Linked DNA regions of Methylocaldum szegediense. The protein of the gene in region 2 interacts with the protein of the main gene of each other region in a pairwise test. Links are inferred from orthologs where the notes say so. Each region holds a gene or a part of one and is shown on either strand. Other genes may lie near its edges.

What was found.
Region 1: the proteins of moeA (region 2) and mobA interact in binary tests that used the Escherichia coli proteins (3 or more experiments, as listed by UniProt). The link is inferred for Methylocaldum szegediense from one-to-one orthologs.

The regions. Positions count from the first base shown.
Region 1 is NZ_OX458333.1:4,762,691-4,778,300, forward strand. What follows is about bases 5,843-8,704. They hold mobA (molybdenum cofactor guanylyltransferase MobA), read left to right. Parts: upstream 5,843-6,877; coding sequence 6,878-7,531; downstream 7,532-8,704. Other genes in these bases: QEN43_RS20980 (hypothetical protein), read right to left, coding at 5,843-6,050; QEN43_RS20985 (DUF302 domain-containing protein), read right to left, coding at 6,129-6,587; QEN43_RS20995 (flagellar brake protein), read left to right, coding at 7,836-8,588. In the rest of the region: QEN43_RS20965 (FAD-dependent oxidoreductase), read right to left, coding at 1-2,830; QEN43_RS20970 (MutS-related protein), read left to right, coding at 3,079-4,677; gloB (hydroxyacylglutathione hydrolase), read left to right, coding at 4,687-5,451; more of QEN43_RS20980, read right to left, coding at 5,616-5,842; QEN43_RS21000 (DEAD/DEAH box helicase), read right to left, coding at 8,732-13,051; QEN43_RS21005 (sensor histidine kinase), read left to right, coding at 13,284-15,233. UniProt on the Escherichia coli protein: Transfers a GMP moiety from GTP to Mo-molybdopterin (Mo-MPT) cofactor (Moco or molybdenum cofactor) to form Mo-molybdopterin guanine dinucleotide (Mo-MGD) cofactor.
Region 2 is NZ_OX458333.1:3,689,075-3,704,679, reverse strand. What follows is about bases 10,233-13,089. They hold moeA (molybdopterin molybdotransferase MoeA), read right to left. Parts: upstream 12,367-13,089; coding sequence 11,098-12,366; downstream 10,233-11,097. Other genes in these bases: QEN43_RS15980 (PA0069 family radical SAM protein), read left to right, coding at 12,426-13,089; QEN43_RS15990 (PilZ domain-containing protein), read left to right, coding at 10,651-10,959. Also shown: QEN43_RS16030 (penicillin-binding protein 1A), read left to right, coding at 1-1,326; QEN43_RS16025 (hypothetical protein), read left to right, coding at 1,335-1,952; rpmE (50S ribosomal protein L31), read right to left, coding at 2,106-2,309; QEN43_RS16015 (exodeoxyribonuclease III), read left to right, coding at 2,507-3,286; QEN43_RS16010 (AmpG family muropeptide MFS transporter), read left to right, coding at 3,264-4,595; lpdA (dihydrolipoyl dehydrogenase), read right to left, coding at 4,652-6,073; aceF (dihydrolipoyllysine-residue acetyltransferase), read right to left, coding at 6,163-7,506; aceE (pyruvate dehydrogenase (acetyl-transferring), homodimeric type), read right to left, coding at 7,517-10,204; more of QEN43_RS15980, read left to right, coding at 13,090-13,517; QEN43_RS15975 (ogr/Delta-like zinc finger family protein), read left to right, coding at 13,906-14,157; QEN43_RS15970 (helix-turn-helix domain-containing protein), read left to right, coding at 14,818-15,036; QEN43_RS15965 (zinc ribbon domain-containing protein), read left to right, coding at 15,059-15,304. UniProt on the Escherichia coli protein: Catalyzes the insertion of molybdate into adenylated molybdopterin with the concomitant release of AMP.

The DNA.
Region 1 (15,610 bases), 1.1 Mb from region 2 along the record:
AGAACTGTCCGGGACAGAAGTGTTTCGCGGCCAGTGGAGCCCTGACGATGACTTCGACGATAGTCGGCGTGAGCCGATTGATTTCCACGATATGCGCCCGCAGCACGTCGTCCAGCTTGCGTTGGAATTCCTTAAGCTGGGCCTGGCGCTGAGGCTGTAGGGTGGGATCGAGTGCGGCAAGATCCTTTTGAAAGAGCTTGACAATGTAAGGATATCCGTTCTTGGCACTGGCCATGGCTTTGACGACGTTGCCGGCGTAAACCGGATGGTTGTCGCCGTAGAACGTGATGAATTTGCCGTGACGTCGGTACGAAGTGAACGGGGCTGGTTTGCCGATTTTCGGGATAGCGGTGTCATTGACCGGTTCGAGCTTCGGAATCTCGCTCAGCCAATTAGGTTCGTAGCGTTGGTAGAACTTCTGATCCATCTCAAACGTATCCGGATGTTCGGATTCGTAGATGGTGTTGGGCGAGGTGCCGGCGGCTATGAACAGACTGCGTAGCGGTACTTCGAGCGTGCCGACTTTCTGCCAGCGGCCATCCTGTTCCTCGAGTTTCTCGAAGCGCACCGCACGAAGATGCCCGTATTCGTCTTCCAGCGCCTCGAGCGGGTTCATGCCCTCGGCTAGCAGAATGCCTTCGTCCATGGCTTCTTTGATTTCCTCGTGATTCTGCCGGTACGCAGGGGAGTCCTTCATGCCCTTGCGATAGTACAGCGTGACGCCTCCCCAGGCGTTCAGCAAAGGCAGGAAATCGGGTTTTTCCCCGGCGGCTTGCGCGCGCTGTCGTTCTGCCTGGATGGCCTTGGCGTGCTCCAGGAACTCGTCGAGAATCGCCAATTCTTCCTCGTCGTAGCGGGAACGTACGGCGTCCTCGCCCCATTGGGCGCAGAGCTTCTCGTAGCGGTGCATGATCTTCTCGACCTGCACCGGGTAATAGGCCAGGAGCTCGGTGGCGGTGTCGATGGCGGTCAGTCCGCCGCCGATCACGCCGGCCGGAAGGCGCACTTGCAGATTGGCCAGCGACGATTCCTTGGCGGCGCCGGTCAATTGCAGCGCCATCAAGAAGTCCGACGCTTTGCGAATGCCCCGGATCAGGTTGTTCTTGATGTCGATGATGGTGGGTTTGCCAGCCCCGGCGGCGATGGCGATATGATCGAAGCCCAGGTCCCAAGCCTCATTGATCGTGAGTGTGCCGCCGAAGCGCACGCCGCCGTAGCAGCGGAAGCTGTGCCGCCGCAACAGGGTGAGATAAATGACTTTCAGGAAATTCTTGTCCCAGCGCACCGTGATGCCGTATTCGGCTACGCCGCCGAAACCCAGCATGATGCGTTTGTCCAGGTCTTCGTACAGCTCTCGGAAGTCTTGGATAGGACGGGGTGGATGGGTCTCGTCGCCGACGATGTCCTTGGGCAAGGGTTCGATCTTGAGGCCGTCGATGCCGACCACGCCGAAACCCTCGTTGATCAAATAATGCGCCAGCGTGTAACCGGCGGGTCCCATTCCGACCACCAGCACGTTCTTGCCGTTATACGGAAGCGGGTACGGCCGCTTGACATTGAGCGGGTTCCAGCGGGTCAAAACGCTGTAGATTTCGAAGCCCCAAGGCATGAACAGCACGTCGGTGAGAACATTAGTCTCGATCTGCGGGATATTGACCGGCTCGGTTTTCTGATAAATGCAGCCCTTCATGCAATCGTTGCAGATGCGATGGCCGGTGCCGGGGCAGAGCGGATTGTCAATAGTGATCAGCGCCAGCGCGCCGATGTTATCGCCTTGCCGCTTGAGGACATGCATCTCGGAAATCTTTTCTTCCAGCGGGCAGCCGGTGATGGTCACCCCAAGCGGGTTTGTTTTGTAAGTGCCGTCCTTTCTGTTCCGCATGCCCTTCGAGCACGAGTCAGTGTCCCGGTCGTGACAGTAGATGCAGTGGTCGACCTCGTACAGAACGCGCCGTCCGGGAAAACGCGGATCGGTGAGGCCGAACCCGTCGCGTCGCCGGTGGTGCTCCTCGGGCGCCGCCCATACGGTGTAACCTTCCGCCGGGCGCGTTTCGTGATGGACCAGATGATTGAAGTCGGTCTTGGCCGGGAATTTGAAGCTGACCCAGCCCTGGATCTGCGCTTTGAGTTCCGGGATTTTCTGGGCGGCATAAGTCCAGCGTTGGACGAGATCCAGCAGTCCCGTGACCAAACCTTCGTCGCTTTCGCCCAGCAGGTGCGCGAAGCGCGCTTCGGCATGGTGGTCGGCGGCAATGGCGCGGCGCAAGTCGGCGATTTCGGTGGTACCCGCCGCTCCGCCTTGATGCCAGCGGTACAGACGCGCACCCAAGGCAGCAACCGCTTTTTCACGGTCGACTTCGCTCAGCGCCGGTTCGGCGACCTTGAGCAAGGTCTCGAAATCCGCCCGGATGCCGGCGATGTCCCAGCTTTCTGGCGCTTGATTCTTGAACAGGCCCGCCACCTTGGCGACGATCTCATTACGGTATACGAAGATGTTGTCGAACTCGTCGCGGATCGTTCGTATTTGGGCGTCCCGTTCGGACGACACGCCGAAGAGCCGGGCTACGAACGTGCCGACATACGGCGCCATCTTGACCAGAATGTCGGAAATCTGCTCCGCCGGCATGCCTTCGCCTTGGCACGCGCGATAACGTTCGAATTCGGCGAATAGCGCGGGATCGTGATCTCGGACCGTTGCGTCGAAGACATCCGACAAGTCCTTGAGACGTTCCGGTTCGTACAAATCGGCATAGCTGAAGCCGGGTATCCCTAGGGTCAAAGTAGAGCTGGCGGTCGGGCGCGTATCGGAGCGAACGGAGTGATAGGTCATGAGTGTCGAAGTTGCGTAGGTTGAAGAGAATTTCTTTATGTCGGAGTTTCCGAATAACGAAGCGATTTTTTTCGAAAAATACTTCAAATTTTACGCCGAATCGACGATCGAGTCGACCGCGGGCACTGCCGGACGTGTTACGCGGTCTTTGTAGATGTGGGCGCCGCTTCCCGTTTCCTTCCCGGTTGAAGCGGACGCCGGTAAAGTGTAGGTTAGCGCCGAATTCATCATACCCAGGTCCTCGCTCCATGAATGCCCTATACAAGACACTTCTTCAATCCGATGCCAAGGAGCCGCCGGCCGTCCGTTTCGCCACCCCTGGCGCGACCGGCGAGGGCGTCATCGACGTTTCGACGTTTCAGGCTATCGAAGTCGATAGGCTGTTCGATGCCATCAACCATGCCGCTACGCTCACCGGTCAGGCGACTCTTTATCGCTCGCTGGTGCAGCCTTTGGCGTCGGCGAACCTCGTTCGGGCCAAGCAAGATGCGGTTCGCGAGATCGAATCCAATAAAGCGCTTCGAGAATCGCTGGAGACCCTGACCAAGCAGGCCAAGTCGCTGGAAGATGACTTTTACGGATTGTTGTTCGGCACGTTCTTGGGCCTTCTGAGCTCTCCTGCGCACAAGCTGGAGATCGAAGGCTACGGTTATGAGACCTATAAGAAAGGTACTCGGTTCATGCTCAATTTGGTGGACGCGGCCAACCGCGTGCCGAAGCCGAACAGCGAATATTTGCGCGCATTGATCGACGACTTGCGAAATTTCGCCAACTCGCGCGCCTATGCGCTGATGAAGGGGCCGGTATACCGAACCGAAAAAGACGTTCGACCTAAGGCGGAGAAGCCGTGGTATATGCCGGCGATCCGCTTTCGACCTTCGCTGTTCAAACCGGTCGGCTTGACCATCGCGGCTGTGCTCCTGCTTCTTGCCCTCCAGTTCGTGCCATTGCTGCTCGATATGGCGATGTCGATTGCGCCGGTATTCTGGTTGTTCCTGCTGCCCATCAGTTTCGTTTATATCCCCTTGGTCGGCGGATTCGACCGCGACGGCTGCATCTACCCGTTGCGCGACATCTTCAAGCGCTCCGAAGACGTGCAAAACACGTTGGACTCCTTGGGCAAGCTGGACGAGCTTCTGAGCTTCGTCCGCTTCAAGGAAGCTTTCGGCCATCCCGTTGTCCTGCCTAAGATCATCGAAGCCGAGCGCCATTCCATGACGTTCAAGAACGTGCGCAATCCGGTGCTCGGCAAGGATAATCCGGGCTATGTGCCCAACGATATCGGCCTCAAAAACACGCGGCTCACCTTCATTACGGGCCCGAACAGCGGCGGCAAGACGGCGTTCTGCAAGACCTTGGCGCAGAGCCAGTTGCTCGCGCAAATCGGCTGCTACGTGCCCGCTCAGGAAGCGGAATTGACCGTCGCGGACCGCATTTTTTACCAGGTCCCCGAAATCAGCCATCTCGCCGATGGAGAAGGGCGCTTCGGCACCGAACTCAAGCGCACCAAGAATATTTTTCTCGCGACCACATCGAAAAGTCTGGTGATCATGGACGAACTCTCGGAAGGCACGACCCACGAGGAAAAGATCGAGATTTCCATGAATATCCTGGACGGGTTCTATCAGAAAGGCGGCAACACGGTCTTGATCACCCACAACCACGAACTGGTCGACGCTTTTCAGAAAAAAGGCATCGGCCTCGCAAAGCAGGTCGAATTCAAGAACGAGCAGCCGACCTACCGAGTGGTGGAAGGCATTTCCAGAGTCAGTCATGCGGACCGGGTGGCTCGGAAAATCGGCTTTTCAAAAGAAGATATTGCCCGGTATTTGTCCGGTGGCAAATGAGAGAGCACCATGTTGGAAGTCCTCCAAATTCCCGCACTCAAAGACAATTACATTTATCTGATCCACGACGATCAATCCGGAGAGACGGCGGCGGTTGACCCGGCAGAAGCCGGTCCGGTTCTGCAGGCGCTGGCAGCCAACGGATGGGAGCTGACTTATGTCCTGAACACCCATCATCATGGCGATCACGTGGGCGGCAACCTGGAACTTAAGCGGCGGACGGGTTGCCGGATCGTAGGTTCGGAACGAGACCGCGAGCGCATTCCGGGTATCGACATCGCCGTGGGCGAGGCAGCAACGCTGAAACTTGGAAGCTTTGAGGGTCGTGTATTCGATGTTCCGGGCCATACACGGGCGCATATCGCCTTCTGGTTTGCCGCGGCCGATGCGTTGTTCTGCGGCGATACGCTGTTTGCCCTAGGGTGCGGCCGGCCCTTCGAGGGGACGCCGGAAGAGCTGTGGCAATCGCTCGAGAAACTGCGCGCCCTGCCTCCCGAGGCCAAGGTTTACTGCGCTCATGAATACACCGAGTCGAATGGCCGCTTTGCTTTGACGGTCGAGCCCGAAAATACGGCGTTGAAGGCAAGAATGGCCGAAGTTCTGGCGCTGCGCCAGCAAAATCGGCCGACGGTGCCTTCGATGCTTAAGGACGAATTGGCGACTAATCCGTTCCTGCGACCCGAAAGCGAGGAAATTCGGCGCAATCTGGGAATGACGAATGCCGATCCGGTAGATGTGTTTGCGGAGCTTCGGCGGCGGAAGAATGCGTTTTAGAAGCCCCTTGGACAAGCGGATTCCGTTTCAGGACCCGCCTGTCAAAAGATTGGGGCAGAGCTTCCTTGGTCTTGGTCGGCAAGGGATTGCCTCCTAGTGAGGACGGAGTTGCCCGTTAGGTCGGGAATCCGTTCCCGACATTTCGGGCCGTAACTGACCACGGATTATTGTCCGTTATTTGTTTCGTCCTTTTTGGCGGTAGTTTGCAGAAAGCACGATTCCTGAGCATTCTTCGTCACTTCCTTGTACTTTTCGCGCAATTTTTCGGATTGGGGCGGGTCGCGGAATTCCGCGCCGCGTTCGCCGACTACGTTGAAGCCAAGAGTGAAGGTCTGTGCCTGGACGAATTCGTCGTGGCTCATCCGGCTCGCGATCTTGTCGATGGCACAGGTGCAGTGATAGAGGTTGTTATAGTTTTGCCCCCCTTGCTCCTCCATGCACTGGAGGACGTATTCCACCCTGGCCAGGGTGGGAAAATCATTCGTTTCCTTTGCTTCCGCTTGAGGCTCGGGAGGTGTAGGTTGGCAGCCGGCCGCCAGAACCACAACAGCGATCGTTGCGGCCCAACGGGGTTTCAAAGAGAAATTGGATATTTTCATGCTGATTCGTTCTCGTAAACCTGTCGCAAAATTGCTAGATGATAGTGTAGCGAGAGCGGAAGGTCCATTTCATGACGTTCAGTCTTCGACCGCGAAGTCTACGATTTGTTTGAGTTTTTCGTTCATTTTCCGGGCAAACTCGTTCATTCTCGGATTGGGCGAACGGGTCGGCAGCAGATGCGTGGTCACGATGACTTTGCCGTTTTGAGAACGGACCGCCACATTGCAGGGCATGTGGATGACCGATTCCGGCGAAATTTCCAGCATCTCGCGCGCTAACGTCAGATTGCAGAACTGGATCGTGTCGTAATCGGGGAAGCTGATGTTCTCGCGGTCCCGGATCACGCTGCCGATCTTGTTATGGCCGGTGATGCGGAAATTCTGTTCGGTGATGGCGAGCTCCAGCTCTGCGAGAACGTCCTCGTATGGTTTAGTCGTCTCGGCTTGATAATAAAGTGACTCGGGTTCTTTCTGCGCAGCGCACCCCGATAGGATAAACAGAAGCACCGCGAAGATCGAACCTAAATATTGATGCATACGCTTATAAGCGACAAGGTGTCGAAACTCGATTTCCGCACGCTCCGGATAGGTCTTTTACCTTCGGGAAAATAGGTAGGGTGCGGCGCGACCTGGTAAGCGGCCAGGCCCAGCATCGGGCGCGCCGGAGTTGTAAGCCAAGCGGAACGCCATGGCGCGGCGTAGCCGACCGGCACGCGCGGGGAATGTTCGGTGCGGTCGGGATGGGTGGGAGCTTGCCGTATCAGTGGCTCGCACAGGCTGCTTTTCCGAGTTCGAGGTTTGATCGGAATTTTCTTTAGATTATCACTATGATTTTAGAGCGCGCAAAAATAACCGGCGTGCTCCTGGCCGGTGGTCGCGGACGACGGATGGGCGGCAACGACAAAGGGCTGATCCTTTTCAAAGGCAGACCGCTTTCGAGCTATGCCCTGGAGGCTCTGGACTCGGTCGCGGGGCATATTTTGATCAATGCCAACCGGAACCTGGAAGCGTATGCGCGTTTCGGCTATCCCGTCATATCCGATCGAACCGATAGCTTCGACGGACCTCTGGCTGGCCTGCTCAGCGCCATGCGTGCGGCGGAGACGCCTTATGTACTCACTGTACCCTGCGATTCGCCGTTGGTAACCGGGCAGCTTCTGGAGAGGCTGTGCCGCACGTTCCAGGAGACCGGAGCCGAGCTTTGCGCCGCCCACGACGGCGAGCGTTTGCACCCAGTTTTTCTCCTGGTCGAAAGGCGCTTGGCGGACAGCCTGGAGCGATACCTCGCCAGCGGCCAGCGGAAATGCGAACACTGGCTCGAGCAGCACAGACTGGCCTTGGCCGATTTCAGCGATCATCCAGAATTGTTCGCCAATATCAATACGCCGGAGGAGCTGGTGGCACTGGAGAGCGCAGTGTCGATGGGTGCGGCAGTTCCGATTCGGTACAGTTCGGCTGGGAAACCGAAGCCGTCGCCGTGACCCCCCGGCCGGCCGGGTATGCTTGCCTCAAAAGGCGCAGCTGCCGTACGGGTCACACCGGCTGCGGCAAGGCGCGGTTTCCGGCCGACTGGTGGACCCGCGGAGAACTGTGTACTCGAGGTGACGGTTCGCCGATCGGCGATCCACCGCGTTTTCGATACACTTCGTGAATGCAACGAGTCGGTGCAGGGCTGTGCGCTTTATCAGCAGGGCGGACTACGAAGTCGTCCCCAATCGGCCCCCAACCCTTCGACAGATGCTAAGCTCCGGTGTGAAAATGCGCTTATTTGACGATGAGTAACCCATGCCAGCCGAAATCAGTGAAATCCCGGATGTACATGTTTTGCGAAGCCGGGGCGAGATCATCGAAAAACTCAAGCTGATGCAGACCAAAAAGTGTCTGTTGAGCGCGCAGCCGGACGGAAGAAACCTGGGTTACATGACGACGGTCGTGCAGGTGATGCCGGAAAAGGGTTTGGTGGTCATGGATTTGAGCGAGAATCCAGGCATCAATCAGACCGTGCTGGCGGCGCAGAAGGTCGCATTCCGCGGCCAAGTCGACGGTATCCCGAGCCGGTTTGTCTTGACCGGGCTTGTCGAAGCGACTCTGAACGGACAGACCGTATTGGTAGCTGCTATTCCTGACTCTTTGTACTGGCGGCAACGTCGGAAGTTTTACCGTGTGGCGATTCCGATCGCCATTCCAGCCAAATGCGTGCTTAGTGTGGACGGCAAGCGCGAGGAATTCGCCGTTGCCGATATCAGCCTTTCGGGGCTGGCTCTAATCGACAAAGCGCATCGGCTCGGCGACCCTTTCGCCGCGGGACATCTTCTTGAGAATTGCAGACTGGTCCTGCCCCAACATGGCGAGCTGCCGCTCAGTCTCGAGATACGCAACAAGGCGCCACTGACCAGCGCCAATTCGCCGGCCGGCCAGCGGGTGGGGTGTGCTTTCCGCTGCACCGGCCGAAACTTCGAAGTCATTCTCCAGAAATTCATCTACGAGGTCGAACTGCATAAAAAGCGCCAAGACGACCTATCGCGTAGAGACCGCTAAGGATTTGACCGAATCTTACCGGATGCAAGTCGGGACCTTTTCCCGACTTTTATTGCGGCAATAATCCAGCAAGTGGATTTGTCGGCAAAGAATCGCCGACCTACCGCTCCCGAGATCGCAAGCTACATCTTTGCCATCGAATCCTAAGATGCCGAGCCGAGATAAGCCCGCAGTTGCGGCGGGATGGTTCGTTGTGTCAGCCGGTTCTTGAATTCCCACTCTCGGTGTTTCTCCACCGAAACCAGGAACTGCGTTTCCTTACCGATGTACAGGGCGGTCGGGATGCCGCCCCGGAATAGCACGCGGTTGCCGGGGAGGGCGGGGATTTTGGCGCCGGGTGTGACGATGCCGACGAGGTTTAGCGGGTCGACGGCGCTGAGCGTGACTAGGGTTTCCCTATCCTGCTCTTTGCGCACCGCGCGCAGGATCTCCACCGCTTCGGGCAAGGCGAACTGTTCGCCGAAATGTCCGGCCACGAAGCGTCCGCCGCGTATCTCGCCGCGGGCTTCTAGACGCCGATAGATACGAAGGAGGTCATGCCAGGCCGGCACAATGGTCTCGCGCGCCAACAACGCCCGAAACACAACGCCATAACGCTTGAGCAGAGTCCCGGCGACATGCTCGGCGGCTTCTTGATTGACCGCCTCGGACGGGCTTTCGTCAATCCGCGGCGGCGGCTGAACCAGTGTCCAGCGTCCGGCTTCCGCCATTCCGAAGGAAAGTCCCCGATAGCGTTGCTTTTTTTGCTCCGGCATCAGTAGAGCACGTAATCCCATGAAACTGTCCGAGGCGACTCGCCCGCGCGCCACCAGTTCCGCCAGCGCATTTTCCAGCTGAGTCGGCAGGAGTCCTGCCCACTGGGCCAGTTCTTCGAAGAACAATGCGCCGCGGGTGCTCAAGATATCGGCTACACGCTGTGCGGAGGGTGACAAGTCGGTCGAGTCGCACGCGGCTGCGAACTGTTGCCAGTAGGCGAGATGACGCCGACTGACGAGCGCCATGGGTGAGGATTTGACCGGTCCTTGCCCGCTTTTGCTGGCGGACAACCGGGTCCAGACGATCTTGCCCGAAAGGCATAAGGCGTCGAGCCAGGCCGGATCGTAGTCAGCGATTCGTGCCGGCAGCAGATCGCCTTCCCAGGCGACCGCGGCTGCCTCGAAGCCTTCCAGTTGGGCCACGATTGCCGCGAGCGCCTGTGCGCCCTGCATGCGATTTTCGGGATGCACGTGCTGCCAGCGGAACAGAAAACGCATGAAATCCGCACCGGAAACCGGTTCGATTTCCTGGCGCAAACGGTTGATGGTGTAGCGATGGATGCGCGCCAGCAAGCGTCTTTCGCACCATTCTTCGGTGTTGCTTCCGGGGGTGTACGATCCGCGCAGGACGAAGCCTTCGGTTTGCAGTGCCGAGAGAGCGGCCTCGATGCGCGTGACCGGAAGGCCCAAGGCTTCCGCCAGTTCCGCCGCCCTGACCGGCCCGGTACAATCGATGCGTGCGCGAACGATTTCTTTCAGCGCGTCTTCCGGTGTCCAGTTTTGTGCCCGGTACTCCGGCGGCAGTTGTGCGGCATAAACGATGCGAGCGGACGAAGAGCCGTCTGCTTGGGCATATACTGCGCGGAATTGCGGCAAGCGCTCGGCTGCGATCCAGAGCTGGTTGCCGGTCGGGCCGACTAATTCCGTTACTCGGCCTTGCAGTTTCAATTCGCGAAAGAATCCTTCCCAACCGATTTCTGCCTCGGATTGCCGAAGAAAGCCCAGCATCTGCAAGGCATCGTGCAATTCGTCGGCGTTGGCGGCTTCGGGCCAGGCTTCCTGCCGTACCCGGTCGATGGCTGCCTGATCGAGACGGCCGAGGTCTGAAGCTTCCGAAGGATCGAGCCAGCGGCGGCTCGCTACCGCGCGGGTCCGGCGCTCTTCCAGAGGCGCGTCGTCGAGGAAGCTGTAAATCTTGGAGTTGACGATTTCGGCGGCGAGCGGCGAAGGTTCGGTGAGATCACGACAGACCACGCGGATCGTGCCGTTTTCGATTCCGCCGATTACCTCAATCAGCCGGTCAATGTCCATCGCTTCGGTCAGGCAATCATGCACGGTCTGGTTGACCAGCGGGTGATCGGGCACCTCCCGATCTCCGACGATGTTCTCGAAGCATGCGAGCTGGTCGGGGAACACCGCGGTGACGAGGTCTTCCGCCTGCATGCGGAGGAGATAAGGGGGCGTCTTGCGGCCTCCCTGGAAGCGCTTGAGCGCCAGCGAACAGACCGCGTTCCAGCGCCAGCGCACGGTGAACATAGGGGCTGCGAGCAGCGCTTGCACCAGGGTGTCGCGCACGGTACGGGTATTCAAGAAACGAGTGACGTCTTCCAGCGCGAAGCTTTGCGAAGTGCCTAAGGAGAGAATGATGGCGTTCTCGGTGGCGGCGGCTTGAAGTTCGAAATTGAAGGTGCGGCAGAAGCGCTTGCGTAAAGCGAGGCCCCAGGCGCGATTGACCCGGCTGCCATAGGGCGCGTGAATGATGAACTGCATCCCGCCCGATTCGTCGAAGAAGCGCTCGAACACCAAGGTGTCCAGGGTTGGGAGCGTACCCAAGGCGAGTTTGGCCGCGGCGAGATAATTGACGGCCTGCGATGCGGCCAGCGGCGAAATGCTGACCTCGTTTTCGAGAAAGGCTCTGGCGGCGGAAAGGTTGAGGTTTCGATCACAAGCGTTGTCCTCTAAACGATCCTCGATTTCCCGCCGTAGCCGCGCCACCGCATAGGACAGCTCGTGCGTCCGCCCCGGGGCTTCGCCGAACCAGAACGGGATGCTGGGCGGCTGATTACGGGCGTCCTCGACGCGCAGGGTGCCGGCTTCTAAGCGCAAGACTCGCCAGCTCGCGTTGCCGAGTTGGAAAATGTCACCGGCCAGACTTTCGATAGCGAAATCTTCGTCGACGGTGCCTATGAATTCCCCCGAAGGTTCCAGGATCACGCGGTATTCGGAATTGTCCGGGATCGCCCCGCCGCAGGTCACGGCGGTGAGTCTCGCGCCGCGACGGGCGCGCAGGCGCTTGTGGATACCGTCCCGGTGCACGTAGGCACCGCGCGTGCCGCGCCGGCTGCTGAAGCCTTCCGCCAGCATCTTCACAACGTCGTCGAATTCCTTCCGGCTCAGATCCCGGTAGGGATATGCCCGGCAGACGGTGCGATAGAGCTCGTCCTCGGACCAATCCTCCGCGGCCACCATCGCCACGATCTGTTGGGCCAGGACGTCCATCGGTTTCTGTGGCATGACCAAACGGTCCAGTTCGCCCCGCCGCACCGCGTCTAGCAGGGCGATGCACTCGATGAGATCGTCCCGGCTGGCCGGGAACAGCCGGCCCTTGGGCAAACCGCCGGCGAAATGACCGGAACGGCCCACCCGCTGCAGAAAGGTGGAGATCGAGCCGGTGGTACCCAGTTGGCAAACCAGGTCCACGTCGCCCACGTCGATGCCGAGTTCCAAAGAGGCAGTGGCGACCAATGCTTTCAGCTTGCCGGTTTTCAAGCGGTGTTCGGCGGACAGGCGCTGTTCCCGCGACAGGCTGCCGTGGTGCGAGGTGACGTGCTCTTCGCCCAGCCGTTCGCTCAGGGCGCGGGCCACCCGTTCCGCCAGGCGGCGCGTGTTGACGAAGATCAGCGTGGTCTTGTGCGCCTCGATCAGCGCCGTCATGCGGTCGTAGATTTCCTTGGCCGCCTGCTGGGACAACACCGCTTCGAGCGGCGAATCGGGCAATTCGATGGCAAGGTCGAGCCGGCGCCGGTGTCCGGTGTCGATGATGCGGCAATCGGCCCCGCCGGTCAGAAAGCGGGCGACCGACTCGATAGGATTCTGGGTCGCGGAGAGGCCGATGCGGGTAAGGCGGTGCTCGACCAGGCGTTCTAGACGTTCGAGCGACAAGGCCAGGTGCGACCCGCGCTTGCTACCCACCACCGCGTGGATTTCGTCGACGATCACCGTGCGCACGGTTTTCAGCATGCGCCGGCCGCCCTCGCTGGTGAGCAGGATATAAACCGACTCGGGCGTGGTCACCAGGATATGGGGCGGATGCTTGCTCATGGCCGCCCGCGCCAGCGCCGGGGTGTCGCCGGTTCGGACCTGCGAGCGGATTGCCACGTCGGTCGAGCCGAGCTCGAACAGTTTTGCGTTGATGCCGTCCAGCGGCGCTTCGAGGTTCTTGTGGATGTCGTTGCTCAGCGCTTTGAGCGGCGAGATGTAGAGTACGCGGGTTTCTTCCGGCAAGCCGAAGACTTCGCCTTCCCGAACCAGGTCGTCAATGGCGGCCAAGAACGCCGCGAGGGTTTTGCCGGAGCCGGTGGGCGCGGCAATCAGCGTATGCCGGCCGGATTTGATGGCGTCCCAGGCTTCGGTCTGGCATTCGGTGGGCGCGGGAAAGGCGTCGCGGAACCAGGCCGAGACGGCGGGATGAAAGCGGTCGAGGATCATTGGACTACGTTACCCCAAAGCGAACGGCAATCTCAATCCGGCTAATCGTCGCGGAAGATTAGCTATCGCTCGGAGCCGAAATCCCTTTGAGTCGAGGTCCCGGCGGCAACGCCGTTCAGGCCGATGTATCAGTTTTGTCATGGCGATTTTGTTCGAGGTGTCGTATTTTCCGCAACAGATATTGGCGCTTCGGTATTATCCGGACAGATTCTGATCGATAAAGGCGGTTTCCTTGCACAGACTTCCCATCAAACGAGTTTTGACGAACGGTTATGTCGTAGCGGTAATCGCGACTGCAATCGTAGCGATTATCCAGTATCTTCTGCTGCCGCTTTTTACCGGATCGCCGCCTTTGCTTCTTTTCCTGCTCGGTGTGGCGCTCGCGGCCTGGCAGGGCGGCTTCGGCGCGGGGTTCCTCGCCACGGTTTTGAGTACCCTGTCAGCCATTTTCTATTTGATCGAACCTTACCAGTCCTGGCAGATCTTCGAAGAGAAGGAGTGGCTCAGAGCCATGCTGCTACTGATCGTGGGTGGCGTGCTGGGCCTCATGATTTCGCTTCTGCGCAGCGGAGAGCGAAAGGCGCTCCTCGAGGTGCTGCGGCAGAAGGAGCGGCTCGAGCGGGAAATCGTCGAGCGCCAAAAGGCCGAACAGGCGCTAAATGCGGCGCATGCCGAGGTTGTGAATGAGCGGAACCGGCTCGAAGCCATCATGGAAACCCTGCCCGTGGGCGTCGCCATCCTGGACGCCCAAGGCGGCATCATCGGCGCCAATCGGGCCGTCGATCAGGTCTGGGACGCACCTTGTCCGCCTGTGCGATCGGTAGACGACTATACCGTCTTTAAAGCGTGGTGGGCGGATACCGGCAAGCCGGTCCAGCCGGATGAATGGGCACCGGCCCAGGTGTTGAAAAAAGGAGAGCCGGTCGTCGGGCAGCTGGTGGAAATTCTGAGGTTCGACGGGGTTAGGGCAAGCATTCACAACAGCGCCGCACCTATCCGTGACGCGTCCGGTCGCATTGCGGGCGCCGCGGTGGTGGTCATGGACATCAGCGAAAGCGTCAAGCGGGAGCAGGCATTGAGAGAAAGCGAAGAGCGGTACCGATTGGCGATCGATGCCGCCCAGATGGGGACCTGGGATTGGGACCTCGAGAGCCACAAAGTCGTGGGGAATGCTCGTCACGCCGCGCTTTTTGGCTATCCACCCAAGGAAACCGTGATGGACGAACACATGATTTCCGATCGAATACATCCGGAGGATTTGCCGCTTGTCTCGGCCGCCGTAGACGAAGCGAGGGACCATCAATTCCGCTACGACTGCGATTTCCGCATCGTCTGGCCGGACGGTTCGGTTCGCTGGGTTTCGTCGATCGGAGAGTTCCACTATAACGCGCAGGGTACGCCCGTGCGCATGATCGGGGTGTTACGGGACATCACCGACCGCAAGCGGGCCGAGGAAGCGCTACGCGAGGCCGATCGGCAAAAGAACGAATTCATTGCCATGCTCGGTCACGAGCTCCGAAATCCGCTGGCGCCTATCCGAAATGCGGTTCAGGTCATGCGCAAGCTGGATACCCACGATCCCAAGCTGCAATGGGCGCGCGATGTCGTGGACCGGCAGCTCGATCACCTGGTGCGATTGGTCAACGATCTATTGGATGTCTCGCGTATCGTACAGGGCAAGCTCACGCTTCAAACGACCCTGGTCGATCTCGCAAAGGTCGTCACGCAAGCTGTTGAAACCAGCCAGCCGCTGATCGATTCGAGACACCACACGCTGTCGGTCACGATGCCGGAAGAGCCGATTTATCTCGAAGGAGACGAAGTGCGCTTGGTTCAGGTCATCTCGAATCTCCTCGACAACGCCGCCAAATACACGATGGAAGGCGGCCACATCTGGCTTACCGCAGTCGCCGAAAACGGGAAAGCGATCATTTCCATTCGCGATACCGGGGAAGGTATCTCGAGCGCTTTGATGCCTCATTTATTTGATGCATTCACCCAAGCCACTCGTACGCTGGATCGCAGACAAGGCGGCCTCGGACTAGGTTTGATGATCGTTCAGAAGATCGTTGAGATGCATGGCGGTCAGGTCGAAGTCAAGAGTGAAGGACTTGGCAAAGGCAGCGAATTCGTGATTCGATTGCCGCTCTGTGAGCAGGTGTGTGTGGTTCCTAAGGCCTAGGGCGGCGACAACCAAGGACAGCGCTCTCGAGTGGGCTCTTTCCCATGCCAACCTTTCCGTTTGGCCTGAGCCACCGATTTCCTTCGTCATGTCGTGAATAACCAACGATTTTGGGCGTTGGGCCCGGTGTCGACGTAAAGTTACTTGGGGATTCTAAAAAGGAAAAAAACTTATGGGCCGAGCGCTGCGCCTTTGGTGGTCCATCTTTCGTTTTTTCATTTTGACTGGGTTAATTTCATCGATTCTTTCCGGGTGCGACCAGGGGCGGGAATCCGTGAGCCCGACGGTCTACCTTCTCAATCATCGGCACTGGACTTCGATGCTGGTGCTCAACTTCCCCCACGAAGTCGCGCCCTTGGATGCGGTGGGCCAAACAC
Region 2 (15,605 bases):
CAACAAATCGTACTCGACTGGGATGGTCTCAAATGGGCACGCCGATATATTTCCGAAAACGCACAAGGCCCTTTTCCGCGAAGCGCCAAAGAAATACTCAAGGCCGGCGACCTCATCAGACTTCGCAAGGACGGCGACGGCCATTGGAAACTCAGCCAGATTCCACAAGTCGAGGGTGCCTTGGTCGCCTTGGATCCGACCAGCGGCGCCGTGGTCGCGCTGGCGGGCGGATATGATTTCGCGATCAGCAAATTCAACAGAGCAACCCAAGCTCAAAGACAACCGGGTTCCGGTTTTAAGCCCGTACTTTACTCGGCGGCCTTGGCCCAAGGATATACTCCGGCGAGCGTAGTCAATGACGCGCCGGTCGTTTTTTCCGACCCCTCGCAGGAAGGCGGATTTTGGCGTCCGCAGAATTACTCGGGTCGATTTTATGGCCCCACGCGGCTTCGGGTAGCCTTGGCCAAATCTCGGAACCTCGTGTCCATCCGCCTACTTCAGAGCATCGGCCTTACGAAAGCGATCGATATGGCGCGGCGCTTCGGTTTCCAACCCGAAGAACTGCCGCGATCCCTTCCGCTAGCCCTGGGCAGCGGCACCGCGACGCCTCTTCGAATGGCACAGGCCTACGCGGTTTTCGCTAACGGCGGTTTTCGCGTCGAGCCCTATTTCATCGAACGCATAGAAACCGAAGCGGGTGGCATGGTCTTTCAAGCCACTCCGCAAATCGCTTGCGCAAATTGCAGTGACGCCGATGATCACCAGACGAACTTTGCACCCCGCATACTGTCGGCTCAGGTCCACTACATGATGAATTCTATGCTGCAAGATGTGGTGCGAACCGGAACCGCGGTCCGCGCTATGGAACTGGGGCGCAATGATGTCGCCGGCAAAACCGGTACGACAAATGATTACAAGGACGCGTGGTTCAACGGTTACGTTCCTTCCCTGACCGCCGTCGCCTGGATTGGATTCGATTCCTCAAAATCCTTAGGGAAAGGCGAAACCGGGGGCAAAGCCGCACTTCCCATGTGGATCCACTTCATGCGAGAAGCACTCAAAGACGTACCCGAGCAAACTTTCCCACTTCCAAGCGGACTGACAATCGCTCGCATGGATCCGAGCACCGGGATGCTAGCCTTGCCCGGGAGCCCCAATGCAGTGTTTGAGGTCTTTCCTTCTGGGAGAGTGCCCCGCTACTACGCCGCGCCGCGCGTGAGCGCGCCTCCTCCATCAGAGTCTATCGCAGACGAGGAACAACCGCGACCACTGGAGCCAACAGTCCCGAGCGTCACGACCGACAAACCGATCGAATCGCTATTTTGACCTCCGCCATGTCCGCAAAAGACAGAGCCCGACGATTGATCGCCTACGAGGCCGCACGAATCATCGCAGAGGAAGGTATAAATGATTATCTTCCGGCAAAAAATAAGGCTGCGGCCCGTCTTGGGATAACGAACTCGCGCAGCCTTCCCCGTAACGAGGAAATCGACCAGGCGCTAGAAGAATATCTTCGACTCTACCGGGCGGATACGCAGCCACAACACATTACCCGACTGCGAAGGCTCGCATTGGAGGCCATGCGTTTCTTGGAAGAATTTTCGCCGCGCTTGGTCGGCGCTGTCTTGGACGGCAGTGCCAGCAAGTACAGCCCTATTGTTTTGTATGTGTATCCCGAAACCCCGGAAGAGATCATCAAGAAACTGATCGAGGTCGGCATCCCGTTCAGGGAACGATCCTTTTCGTTCAATCTAGGGCATCGGCGAGGCGTGACTTGTCCGGCACTGGACTTTTATGTCGACGGCGTCCGCGTTGAACTGGCTGTACTGCCGCCGGAATTAAAAGGGCAACGGATCAACCGGAAGGAAAAGGCTGTACCCGGCGGCTCGCTGCACGATGTCGAAAAATTGATTAACGGCAGCTCACCGTCCAAGCTTCGGCTTGGTACATAAGCGAATAGTGCGAGCAGACCGAACCCTCCCGTCCAGCCGATTTCGCTTCCATTCCCAAACGGGCGATGTTAAACCGCGAGGGCCGGTCCTTGCTTATTGTCATTTAATCGACGTGGCCAAGCGGTTTCGAGCGGTTTGGATGGGGCCCGAAAATCAACCCCGTCCATATTTCCGCCGGAACTTGTCGACTCGACCGGCGGTGTCGACGATCTTCTGCTTGCCCGTATAGAATGGATGGCAGGCGGAACACACTTCGATGTGCAAATCCCTACCTAACGTCGACTTGGTTTCGAACGTGTTGCCGCAACTGCACTGGACGGTAATGGCTTTATATTCGGGATGAATATCCGGCTTCATGATTAGGTACTCTCCAACAAATCAGAACTACAAAGGGACGACAAATTTTTCATCTTACTTAAAACGACCTTTTACCGCAACGTCTGCAACTCGAATCTTCCCGCTTTGGGCTGACACCGACCCTCCTCATCGAACGGTATGCCCGATGTTTCGAGTAGCTTTCCGCGGTCTTATGCCCATCTGAGATATAAACCATAATGCGTATAATCTCCTTCAACGCGAATGGCGTGCGGTCAGCGGCGCGCAAAGGCTTCTTCCACTGGATGGACAAACAAAACGCCGACATCGTCTGCCTTCAGGAAACCAAGGTTCAGACACACCAACTGGAAGATCCGATATATTGGCCCAAAGGCTATCGGTGCTACTACCTGGACGCCGTCAAGAAAGGCTACAGTGGGGTTGCGTTGTATAGCCGCCGCGAGCCGGACGAAATCGTTCAAGGCCTCGGCTGGCCTGACTTGGACGCTGAAGGGCGTTACCTCGAAGCGAGATTCGGCTCCCTGAGCGTCGTTTCCCTTTACTTGCCGTCCGGTTCGTCCAGCGAGGAGCGTCAAGCGGTGAAGTTCGACTTCATGAACCGGTTTCTGCCATACCTTCGCGAGTGTGCACAATCGGGGCGGACTTACATTTTTTGTGGCGACTGGAACATCGCCCACAAACCGATCGACCTCAAGAATTGGCGCTCCAACCAGAAGAATTCCGGATTTCTGCCTGAGGAACGTGCCTGGCTGGATATCGTGTTCGAGCAGGATGGCTGGGTCGATGCTTTTCGTGTCGTCAATCAGGAGCCGGAGCAATATACTTGGTGGTCGAATCGCGGTCAGGCCTGGGCCAAGAACGTGGGCTGGCGTATCGACTACCAGGTGACCAGCCCTTCTCTCAGGGACAGAATTCTAGCGGCATACATTTACAAGGAAGAGCGTTTTTCGGACCATGCGCCACTCACCATCGACTATGACTACCCTTTCCTGGCGTGAAGCGGTATTCAACCGGAGGATGCTGATCTGCGTCCTCACGGGGTTCTCCTCCGGGTTGCCGCTTTTCGTGCTGATCAGCCTGATTTCAGCCTGGCTACGCGATGGTGGTGTCGATCTCAAAGAAATCGGGCTTCTGGCCTTGGTTCAATTTCCTTATATCTGGAAATTCCTGTGGGCGCCTCTGTGCGACCGGTACGGCTTGCCGATGGGACGGCGCCGAACTTGGATGCTCGTGACGCAAATCGCGCTCTTGCTCTCCATTCCGGCGTTCGGCTGGCTGACACCGATACCGGACATCGCGACCATTCGTTGGCTGGCGGTGGCCGTAGCTTTGTTCTCGGCAACTCAGGACATCGCCATAGACGCGTTTCGACGCGAAATCCTGAAGGACGAGGAACAGGGACTCGGCAACGTCATCCACGTGAACGCGTACAAAATCGCCGGACTCGTGCCGGGATCTCTGTCACTCATTCTTGCCGACTATTTGTCCTGGGATACCGTCTACTTGATCACGGCGCTGTTCATGCTCCCAGGGCTACTCCTCACAATCATCGGCAGCGAACCAGAATTTTCCAGCCAGACACCGTCGACTCTGCGTCAAGCCGTGGTCGATCCTTTTCGTGAATTCGTTCAGCGAAAAGGCTGGAGCGGCGCATTGACCGTGCTGGCGTTCATATTTTTCTACAAGCTCGGCGACAGCATGGCGACAGCCCTGGCTACACCTTTTTACTTAGATATGGGCTACAGTAAGACGGAAATCGGCGTGGTCGCCAAGCATGCCGGGCTCTGGCCGAACGTCGCGGGCGGCATTCTCGGCGGCATTTGGATGATTTCCCTGGGGATTCATCGGTCCCTATGGATATTCGGCGTGTTACAAGCCCTGGTGATTCTCGGCTTCGTCTGGCTTGCCACGGCCGGCCACACGATAGCCGGATTGGCTGCGGTTATCGGCGCCGAGGCCTTCGGTGTTGGATTGGGCACGGCCGCTTTCGTTGCCTATATCGCCACTACGACCAATCCAGCGTACACTGCCACCCAGTTTGCGCTATTTACCAGCCTCGCCGCCACTCCGCGAACGCTGGCCAATGCCTTTACCGGCTTTCTAGTCGAAGGTGGGGACATCAAAGTGGGGAATGTTTCGCTGCTTCATATCGAAGCGCTAGGCTGGGAGCGCTTTTACTGGTTGTGCTTTGCGCTCACCCTGCCGGGCATGCTGCTGTTATTCAAAGTGGCGCCATGGAACGGCGGAAACAAAAGCGAAAGACCCGCTCGCCTCGAACCGCAACCCGATTCACAGTCACCCGACTGAAAAGCTCTGCCGGCAGACGAGCGCCTGCCGGTAGTCTCTTCTCGCGTTGATTCCGCCTATTTTCTAATGTAAAGGTCGGTAATACTGCCGTCCAGCATCTCGGCGGCGAAGGCGAAAGTCTCCGACAAGGTCGGATGCGGGTGAATCGTCAAGGCGACGTCCTCCACATCGGCCCCCATTTCCAAAGCCAGAACGGCCTCACTGATCAGCTCCCCCGCGTTCGGGCCGACGATGCCTGCCCCCAGAATGCGTCTAGTCTCTTTATCGCAGAGAATCTTGGTCATGCCCTCCTTGCGATCGATGCCCAGTGCCCGACCGCTCGCCGCCCAGGGAAACGCGGCTTTGTCGTAAGCGATACCTTGAGCTTTTGCCTGCGTTTCCGTTAGCCCCATCCAGGCCACCTCCGGATCGGTATAAGCGACCGAGGGAATCGTCAGTGCCTGGAATGCCGTCCGCTCTCCGGAGATGACTTCAGCCGCTACCTTGCCCTCATGCGTCGCTTTGTGCGCCAGCATCGGATTGCCCACGATATCCCCGATCGCGTAGATATGCGGCACATTGGTCCGCTGACACTCGTCTACCGGAATGAAGCCCTTCTCATCCACCTTGACGCCGGCATTTTCAGCACCGATCAGATGACCGTTCGGCTTCCGGCCAACCGCGACCAGAACCCGGTCGAATAGGTCGGATTCGGGCGCACCTTCGTCGCCTTCGAAATAGGCCTGCAATCCTTCCGACTTCGCCTCGATGCGCGTGACTTTGGTTTTCAGGAAGATGTTTTCGTACTGTTTCTTGATGCGCTGATATAAAGGTTTGACTAAATCCGCATCGCAGCCCGGAATGATCTGATCCATCAGTTCGACCACTGTGATCCTCGAGCCCAGCGCGTGATAGACCGTTGCCATCTCGAGCCCGATAATCCCGCCGCCAATGATCAGAAGACGCTTGGGCACCTCGGCCAGCTCTAAGGCGTCGGTGGAATCCATCATCCGCGGATCGTCATGGGGAAAGCCGGGAATCCGGACCGGCTGCGAGCCGGCCGCAATGATCGCATGGTCGAAACTGATTGTTCTCGGACCTTCGGCTGTTTCGACTGTCAGCGATCGATCCGACGAAAATCTACCCACCCCGGTTACGACGGTGACCTTGCGCTGTTTGGCGAGCCCGGCAAGGCCGGTCGTGAGCGTCTTCACGACCTTGTCCTTCCACTCACGCAGTTTCTCCAGGTCGATGCTGGGCGTACCGAAATTCAATCCGAAATTCGACGCTTCCTGCGCCTCTTGAATAATTTTGGCGGCATGCAGTAATGCTTTTGAAGGAATACAACCGACATTCAAGCAGACACCGCCGAGCACTGGATAGCGTTCGACCAAAACCACCTGTCTACCCAAATCGGCGGCTCGAAAAGCGGCCGTGTAGCCACCGGGCCCACCGCCCAAAACCACTACCTCGGCATGCAAACTGGATGTATCCGACATCGATTGTTTACCTTCTGTTTAAGGGAAATTGCTGGTCAGCGGTCCGTCGCTCCCGTTTCGAATCCGTTTGCGGGAGAGCATGCTTGTCTCTATAAGAGAACCCGCCGCAACTCCGCCAACAGCCCGGCCAAATAAACCGTGAAGCGTGCGGCTTCGGCGCCGTCGATCACACGGTGGTCGTAGGACAAGGACAAGGGCAACATCAAGCGCGGGACGAACTGCCCGTCCTGGTAAACCGGCTTGGTTTGCGCTCGGGACAAGCCGAGGATCGCAACCTGAGGCGGGTTGATGATAGGCGTAAAGGCCGTACCTCCGATTCCGCCGAGGCTCGAAATGGTGAACGATGCACCCTCGAGGTCATTGCTGCGCAGCTTCTTGCCGCGAGCTTTAGCGCTGAGCTCGGCCAACTCTCTAGCCAGGTCGAAAATGCCTTTTTGATCGACATCCCGCACGACAGGCACGACCAAGCCTTCCGGAGTATCCACGGCTACGCCCAGGTGATAATACTTCTTGAGAATCAGTTCTTCGCCATTACCTGCGAGGGAAGAATTGAACGTCGGAAAGGCTTTGAGCGCTGCCACCACAGCCTTCATGACGAACGGCAGAAAGGTCAGTTTGACGTTCTGCTTTTCCGCCTCGCTCTTCAGCGACTGACGAAACGCTTCGAGATCCGTGATATCGGCTTCGTCGTGCTGCGTGACGTGGGGAATGCTGACCCAACTGCGATGCAGGTTCGGACCGGAAAGTCTCTTGATGCGTGACAATGGCAGGCGGTCGATTACCCCGAACTGCGCGAAATCGATCTCCGGCTGGGGCGGCATCGCCAAAACGCCACCGGCCAATGCTTGCTCCGCCCGCTTCAAGCTCTCCTTTACGAACGCTTGAACATCCTCTTTCAAGATGCGACCTTTGGGCCCCGTGCCTTTAATTTTTCTAAGATCAGCGCCCAACTCGCGAGCGAACTTCCGAACCGATGGGCTCGCGTGAGGCGGATGCGCAAGATCTTCTTCGGCGGCTTTCAGAGCTCGTTCGGCAATAACCGGCGAGGGCGTGGGCTTTGACTGGGGCTCCGCTGGAACCGGTTTCGTCGGCTCGGCGACAGGCTTAGCCTCCACTTCTTCGGCTACCACCTTTTCGGGTTTCGCCTCCACGACCGGCGCGGGCTCCTCGGCCGGCTTCGCCTCGGCTTGATCTTGGACCTCCAACTGCAATATCGGCGATCCCTGACTCACCCGATCACCGACATTGACCTTCATGGTCTTCACCACACCCGCGAAAGGCGACGGCACTTCCATCGCCGCCTTGTCGCTCTCTAGAGTTATCAGGGAATCTTCGACATTGACCACATCACCGGGTTTGACCAGCACCTCGATGATCTCGACGTTCTTGAAATCTCCAATGTCGGGAACGACGACTTCTTTCAACACTGCCATAGCGTTGCCTTTACACCTTCACTGGATTGGGCTTTTCCGGGTCGATGCCGTACTTAGCCATGGCTTCCTTGACGGTTGAAATCGCCACGCTTCCTTCATCGGCCAAAGCCTTCAGTGTGGTATATGCGATGTAATGCCGGTCCACCTCGAAAAACCTCCGCAATTCGGAACGCCGATCACTGCGCCCGAAACCGTCGGTACCGAGCACTTCATAGGCTCTCGGCACGAACGGCCGGATTTGATCGGCGAGAAGTTTGATATAGTCGGATGCGCCGATGATCGGCCCCTTGGTTCCAGCCAGGCATTCCTCCACGTAACTGATGCGACGAGGCTGGTCCGGGTGCAAAAGATTCCAACGCTGCTTGTCCAATCCATCGCGGCGCAGCTCGGTGAAGCTGGTGACACTCCAGACGTTGGCTTTCACGCCGAAGTCTTGTTCCAGCAACTCCGCTGCGGCGAGGGCTTCGCGGAGTATCGTACCGCTGGCCAGTAGTTGCGCTTGCGCCGATTTGCCAGCGTCCTTCAATCTGTACATGCCCTTGACGATCCCCTCTCGGACACCCGCCGGCATCTCCGGGTGAGGATAATTCTCGTTCATGACCGTGATGTAATAGAAGACGCTCTCGCCCTCCTGGTACATCCGCCGGAGTCCGTCCTGAATGATCACGGCCAGCTCGTAGGAGAAGCACGGATCGTAAGCCACGCAGTTGGGAATCGCCGACATATTCACATGGCTGTGTCCGTCCTGGTGTTGCAAGCCTTCGCCCGCCAAAGTCGTACGCCCTGCCGTTCCGCCGATCAGGAAACCGCGTGCCTGCATGTCGCCTGCGGCCCACATGAAGTCCCCCACCCGCTGGTACCCGAACATCGAGTAGTAGATGTAGAAAGGGATCATCTGGATGTTGTGATTGGTGTGAGCCGTTCCGGCCGCAAGCCAGGAGCACATGGAACCCGCCTCGCAAATGCCCTCCTCCAAGATCTGGCCCGACTTATCCTCCTTGTAATACATCACCCCACCGGCGTCCGCAGGGACGTACAGCTGTCCCACGGATGAATAAATGCCGTACTGGCGGAACAGTCCCTCCATACCGAAAGTCCTGGCTTCGTCCGGAACGATGGGAACGATGTACTTGCCCAGCTTCTTGTCGCGCAGCAACAGGGTCAGCAAACGCACGAACGCCATAGTCGTGGACATTTCCCGACCTTCCGTGCTTTTCAGCAGAGATTCGAAAACATCCAAGTCCGGTACCTGCAAAAGCGGCGCGTCGCGGCGGCGCTGTGGCAGGTAACCGCCGAGAGCTTTTCGACGCTCGTGCATGTAGCGCAATTCCGGACTGTCTTCCGGCGGTTTGTAGTACGGCACCTCTGCCAGCTTGTCATCGGGAATCGGAATCTTGAAACGGTCGCGGAATGCCCGGATCGCCTGCTCGTCCATCTTTTTCTGCTGGTGCGTGGTCATGAGCCCCTCGCCGGCGCTACCCATGCCGTAACCCTTGACCGTCTTGGCGAGGATCACCGTTGGCTGGCCGGTATGGTTCACCGCCGCGTGATAAGCGGCATAAACCTTGTGCGGATCGTGTCCACCGCGATTCAGGCGCCAGATGTCCTCGTCGGACAAATTGGCCACCATTTCCTTCAGCTCCGGATACTTGCCGAAGAAATGCTCGCGAGTATAGGCACCGCCTTTCGCTTTGTACGCCTGATACTCGCCATCCACGGCTTCCTCCATGCGTTTTTTCAAGAGCCCGTCTTTGTCTTTGGCCAGCAACGGGTCCCAATAGGAGCCCCAAATAACTTTGATGACGTTCCATCCGGCGCCGCGGAATTCGGCCTCGAGTTCCTGAATGATCTTGCCGTCGCCCCGTACCGGCCCATCTAGGCGCTGCAGATTGCAGTTAATGACGAAGATGAGATTGTCGAGTTTTTCTCGACCGGCCAATCCGATGGCGCCCATGGATTCCGGTTCGTCCATCTCTCCGTCACCGCAGAAACACCAGACTTTACGGCCCGCAGTCTTCAAAATCCCCCGGTCCTCCAGATATTTCATGAAGCGCGCCTGGTAAATCGCCATGAGCGGCCCGAGGCCCATGGACACCGTCGGGAACTGCCAGAAGTCCGGCATCAACCAAGGGTGCGGATAAGACGAAAGACCGTTGCCGCCGATCTCGGCGCGGAAATTGTCGAGTTGTTCTTCGGTCAATCTCCCCTCGAGATAAGCACGCGCGTAAATACCGGGTGCGGCGTGTCCCTGGAAGTAGATGAGGTCTCCCCCATGGTCCTTGTTAGGGGCGCGAAAAAAGTGATTGAAACCCACGTCGTAAAGCGTCGCCGCCGAAGCGAAGGTCGCGATGTGCCCGCCGTATTCGGTGGACTTGCGGTTGGCACGCACCACCATGGCCATCGCATTCCAACGGATGTAAGAGCGTATGCGGTGCTCTAAACCGGCATCGCCCGGCAAGCGAGGCTCCATGTGAGGCGGGATGGTATTGATGTACGCCGTATTCGCCTTATAAGGCAGATTCGCTCCCGCCCGGCGCGCCTGGTCGACCAGGCTTTCGATCAGGAAATGCGCCCGTTCGATACCTTCCGTCTCGATGACCGCCTGCAGGGCCTCCAGCCACTCACGAGTTTCTTCGGGATCGATATCGTTTTCGCTCTTAAGGATTTGTGATGGGTGAGACAAACTCACGGCGGACATAGGAAAGATTCCTCCAGTGATTTAAGGTCTTCCAGTTAATCTTTTCGAACGTGGGCAAGCGCGCTCCAAATCATCGGGTCAGAGTACCGATTTGAAAATCGCGTTGTTAACGAAAGAATTCCTGGCATGTTTCTCGAACCGTTGATCCAGTGATGACGGAACCGTGCAACTCTGACTTTGCTTCTGAACGCGGTCAACGTGATATTGTTGGAAAAAAGTCCAATCGGAAAATGTTACAGATTAAGAGCCGATTACGCCAGAAAAGAGAATGTGAAAAATGAGTTGGTCGGCGATTTAATGAACTTCCGTCACCTGTTATCATCGCTGGGTGCTCACTCCATCCCGGGCACAAGAACATCCTCGCTCGCCAACGGACGCATAGTTGCACCGTTCGAGCGTGAATCCCTGTTTTAGACAACCGGTTGCCCCCTATGTTAGGAAGCAGGATGAATTCGGAGAAGGAACGCCGGCGTGCGCCACGGCTCGATTCGCGAATTTCCGCTTATCTCATCATGCCGGCTAGCGCTCCCTTACGAGGCATCGCGAAAAACATAAGCCGTTCAGGCGTCTTCATCGAAGTCGCGAAACCGTCGAAGCGGCTCATTGGTGAGACGGCCAGGCTCGTCTTTACCCTCGAACACGGCAACCTGATACGGTTGGCTCGGTATTCGGTCGTTGTCGTACGGGAATCGCAGCACGGAATCGGCCTCGGTTTTTGGCAGTCTGGCAAAACCCCGGGTGCTCGCGAAACCTGATGGACTCGAGATCCAACGCGGCTACCTGGCTTCAAAGCCTATCGGAGCAAACCTCTGATCCTGGGCCGCTCGAGGAGCTTTCGGATCCGCAGAGGTGGGCATCAATGTTCCGGCCCTTGGCGATAAGCAATTGCCTCCCTACATCAAATAGGCCAAAGGCAAGACATCGACCAAATCACCCGGTTCGACATCCGCGCGATCGTGTTCCAGCGCGATCAGGACGTTGGCCAAACTCATCGAACGAAGGATGCCTGAACTTTGACTGCCGGTCGTACGAACCTCCCAGTCCCCGGTTTCTGTCCGTTCCAGAATGCCTCGTTGATATTCCGTACGCCCCGGCTTTTTTGCTAAACGTTCGACGCACTTGGCCTTCAACATGGGCATGACGGAATATTCCTGAACGCCCATCTTCTTTTCAAGCAATGGAAGGACAAACCGATAGAAACTGACGATCGCTGCCACCGGATTTCCCGGCAAGCCGACAAAAGTTGTGCCGCCAATACTTCCGAAAGCGAGGGGGCGACCGGGCTTCATGGCGATTTTCCAAAAACCGACGGTACCGATCGACGACAGAATTTCTTTGACGAAATCGGCCTCGCCGACCGACACGCCGCCGGTGGAAATCACCACATCGGCCGCAGCAGCCGCTCGCATGAAAGCTTCCGTCAGCAATTCTGGATCATCGGGTACGGTACCCTGGTCCATCACCTTGACGCTCAAGCGCTTCAGCGCCGCATGGAGGGTATATCGGTTGCTGTCGTATACGCCGCCACCCCCCAAAGCCTTCCCGAGCGAATGGAGTTCGCTTCCGGTCGACAAGAGAGCCACCCGCGGACGCCGCTTAACCTTGACTTCACCGATTCCCATTGAGGCGATTAAGCCGATATCCGGCGGGGTCAAACGGCGTCCCGGTTTCAGAATGGTCTCACCCTGCTTGATATCTTCCCCGGCCAGGCGGACATTGTCTCCGACACGGTGTCGCCCGCCAGTCACGGAAATCCGCTCCCCATCGAAATCGACATGCTCCTGCATCAGCACGGTATCGGCTCCGTTCGGCATAGACGCGCCGGTCATGATGCGCACCGCTTGCCCCGAAAGCAGTTCTCCGACAAACGGCGTTCCCGCCAAAGCCGTCCCTACCACCTGGAACCTCGCGACGTCACCGGGTCCCGGCAGATCCTCTCCCCTCAAGGCATAGCCGTCGACTGCCGAATTGGTGTGCGACGGAACATCAATGGGCGAGACCACGGGCTCGTGCAGAACTCGGGAAACGGCTTCGAGCAAGGCGACTTGCTCATAACCCTTGACCGGCGATACGGCACTCAGCATATGGGCTAAAGCGTCATCGACATGAAGTGCGCCGGGCTCTTCATTATCGCTGCAACTCGGTTGGATAATCGTAGTCATGTCGAAACCCGTTCTTCGGAAACCTTTGTACCGGTGAAATGGTACTATCGGTGATAGATATGAGTGACGATGGATTCGAAAATATCCGTATCCCGAACATGCCGAGAAAAGGCCGCGGAGCGGTGAGCAATCGGGATTCCCGCTATTCGAAGACCGTGCGCGAGAAGATCGACGACGGCTGGTGGCCCGAGGATGCGCCCCCGCTGACAACCAGCGTGACTCATGAGACCGCTCGCAGCATTATCACCCATAACCGTTCGCCAGACATCCCGTTCGAGCTCTCTATCAACCCCTACCGGGGCTGTGAACATGGCTGCATCTATTGCTATGCACGCCCCGGCCACGCTTACATGGGATTGTCACCGGGAATGGACTTCGAGACCCGCCTTTTTGCCAAATCCGACGCGGCCGCTCTGCTTCGGAAGGAACTGAGCGAGACAACCTATCGTCCGTCCCCGATCGCTTTAGGAGCCAACACCGATCCCTATCAACCGATCGAGAGGGAATGGCGCACCACCCGTCAAATCCTCGAAGTACTCCGCGATTGCCGCCATCCGGTCAGTATCACCACGAAATCGGCATTGATCGAGCGCGATCTCGACATCCTGTCAGCCATGGCTCGAGATCATCTGGCCCAAGTTCAGATCTCGATCACCACACTCGATAAAGGTTTGGCGCGAATCATGGAACCCCGCGCAACCAGCCCGCAGCGCCGCTTGCAAACGATCCGCACACTAGCAAACGCCGGCGTACCAGTTACCGTAATGGTGGCCCCGGTCATTCCGGTTCTGACCGATGCCGAGCTCGAAACCATCCTTACGCAAGCTGCCGAACACGGAGCCATCCGGGCCAATTACATCATGCTGCGACTCCCCCTTGAAGTAACCGAATTGTTCCGTGAATGGCTGGAAACCCACTTTCCCTTGAAAGCCAAACATATTCTGGCGCGGATCCGCGATCTCCATGGCGGCAACCTGTACGACTCGCGTTTCGGGGTTCGTCAGTCCGGGTCGGGTATTTATGCCGATCTGATCCGGAAACGTTTTCTGCTGGCGCTCAAGAAAACCGGGCTCAACACCGTGGAAATCCGATCCAATTCGGAGCTTTTCCGACGACCCGTCGATGGTCCGGTGCAAACGAGTTTGTTCTAACGTGGGGGCAAGCGGATTTGGCAGTCCCGGGATCGAGCCTGAAAAAACGGATTGCGACAAAAAACCCGCCGAGCCTTACCGCTCGCGGGTTTTTCTGACTTCTTCCGGACTTTTCGCTCTTAAGCCATGTGGCGAGAGAGCCCATCTAATCACACTATATCCCATTGATTTCTTTGAAAAACAAAATTCGTGTCGGGAAAATTGCCCCCAGACTTGCCCCACTGTTTCGGTTACCAAATCTCCGCGAATAGCTAAAAAGGGAAAGGGGTCTGCTGTTATCAGACCCCTTTCAACAGAAAAGCATGCTCTTAATGCTTCCAGTCCCTATATTTATCAAGCACAAAGGCTAGAATCTATGGGGCGAAGCCACCGACGAGCAAAAAGCTTCATGCGCATCAACTGTCCACACTGTGGAGGCAAGGCCGCCATCACCAGTAGGCACCCCCAAACCAAGACAGCCGTGAATCTCTATTGTCATTGCCGGAACGTCGCCAGCTGCGGCGCCACATTCGTCTATTGTCTCGCCCTCAGTCACACCATCAATCCGCCGGTCAACGTCACCGCCCAACTCGCCGCAACTATCATCAGAGCGCTCCCCGCCGAGGAACGCGCCAAGCTGCGCGGCATGGTCGATCTCTAGCTATCTGATGGCCCAAGGCCCTCACCGCCACCATTGGCGTTGGCCCACACGATCTGGCCCATCCGTGCCGCCGGATATATATGCAAGTCTAGTGCCAAAACCTGCGCCATCATGATTTGGCACGATTTTTGCTTTTAAACCCTACCCGCCCCGAACGCGAGCCGCGCACTCCTCCCCGCCTGCCGGGTTTTTGGCATTTTTTTGCATTTTGCAGATGGGGATGCCCCCGAAATATAGGATTTCCATAATAAATTCATAACATTAGCTGCCCTTTCGAAGTAGCTGTTGCCACTGCACTGCAAAATGTTGCAAAAAAACAACATCTCTTGCTATGTTCTCGCCAGGCAAAAACCCAAGCGGATAGCGGCCCTCACCGTTGCTCGGTCTACGAGCCGTCGCAAAACACGTCCCGAGGGCGATAGGCCAGACAACCGCCAATCGCTTCTTTTCCTGAAATCTGGTCTAGTGCTCCGTCGCAACATTCCGCACTGGGCGGTTCTCGGCAACGAGCGAGTGGCGGAAAGCGTCTATTTGGGCCGTTTTCTGGGCATCTGCGTGGTACCTATGTACCATGCAGATGCCACCAAGAGGCTTTTCGGGCCATCGTATTGAAAACAGCGGGAACAGCTTCTTCCTCAAGGCCGCCGTGGAGGCATCGCAATGCTGATCGCCCATCGCATCGCGCTCGATCCAAACAACGTGCAAGCGACCTACTTTGCCCGCGCCGCAGGCACGGCCCGCTTTGCCTATAACTGGGCGCTGGTCGAGTGGAAGCGGCAGTACGAGGCATGGAAACTGGACAACAGCCTACCCAAACCCACGCAACACGCCTTGCGGCGGCAACTGAACGCCATCAAGCGCGAACAGTTTCCGTTTTAGGCAGGAATGAGCAAGTCTGACGGTGCCGCCCCAGAACACCAGCCGCACCTGCCCGGAGTGTGGTCATGTGTCTGCCGACAACCGGCGCACACAGGCCCGCTTTGCCTGCGTCGAGTGCGGTTTCGAGGAAAACGCCGATCTGGCCGGCGCGATCAACATTCTCAGGGCGGGACACGCCCGTTGCGCCTGTGAAGTGAGCGATGCAGAAGTGTCGCCAGCAGCAGGAACCCACCGAAGCGACTCAGGAGCGGTTAAATGCCTCGCCTGAGCGCCGTAGGAATCTCCGGCCTTCAGGCCGGGGAGGATGTCAAAGAACGGAAAACGCGAAATGAAAACCACCAAAAAGATCGGAAACATTGCCATATCTGGCCTCCAGAGAGCCAGTCGCTTCTTGCGCCGGCTGTCTGTCTCGATCGGCCTTCCTGCTTTTCGTCGGGGCACCAGCCTCAGGCGTTACGTGTGGATAAGCGTCTTCGCTGTATGGGGCCTCGTGTCTATTCTGTCGAACGACGCCCCATCGACCATTGTGGCAAGCGATCGCGGTACGAAACCGCCGGTTTTGGCGATAG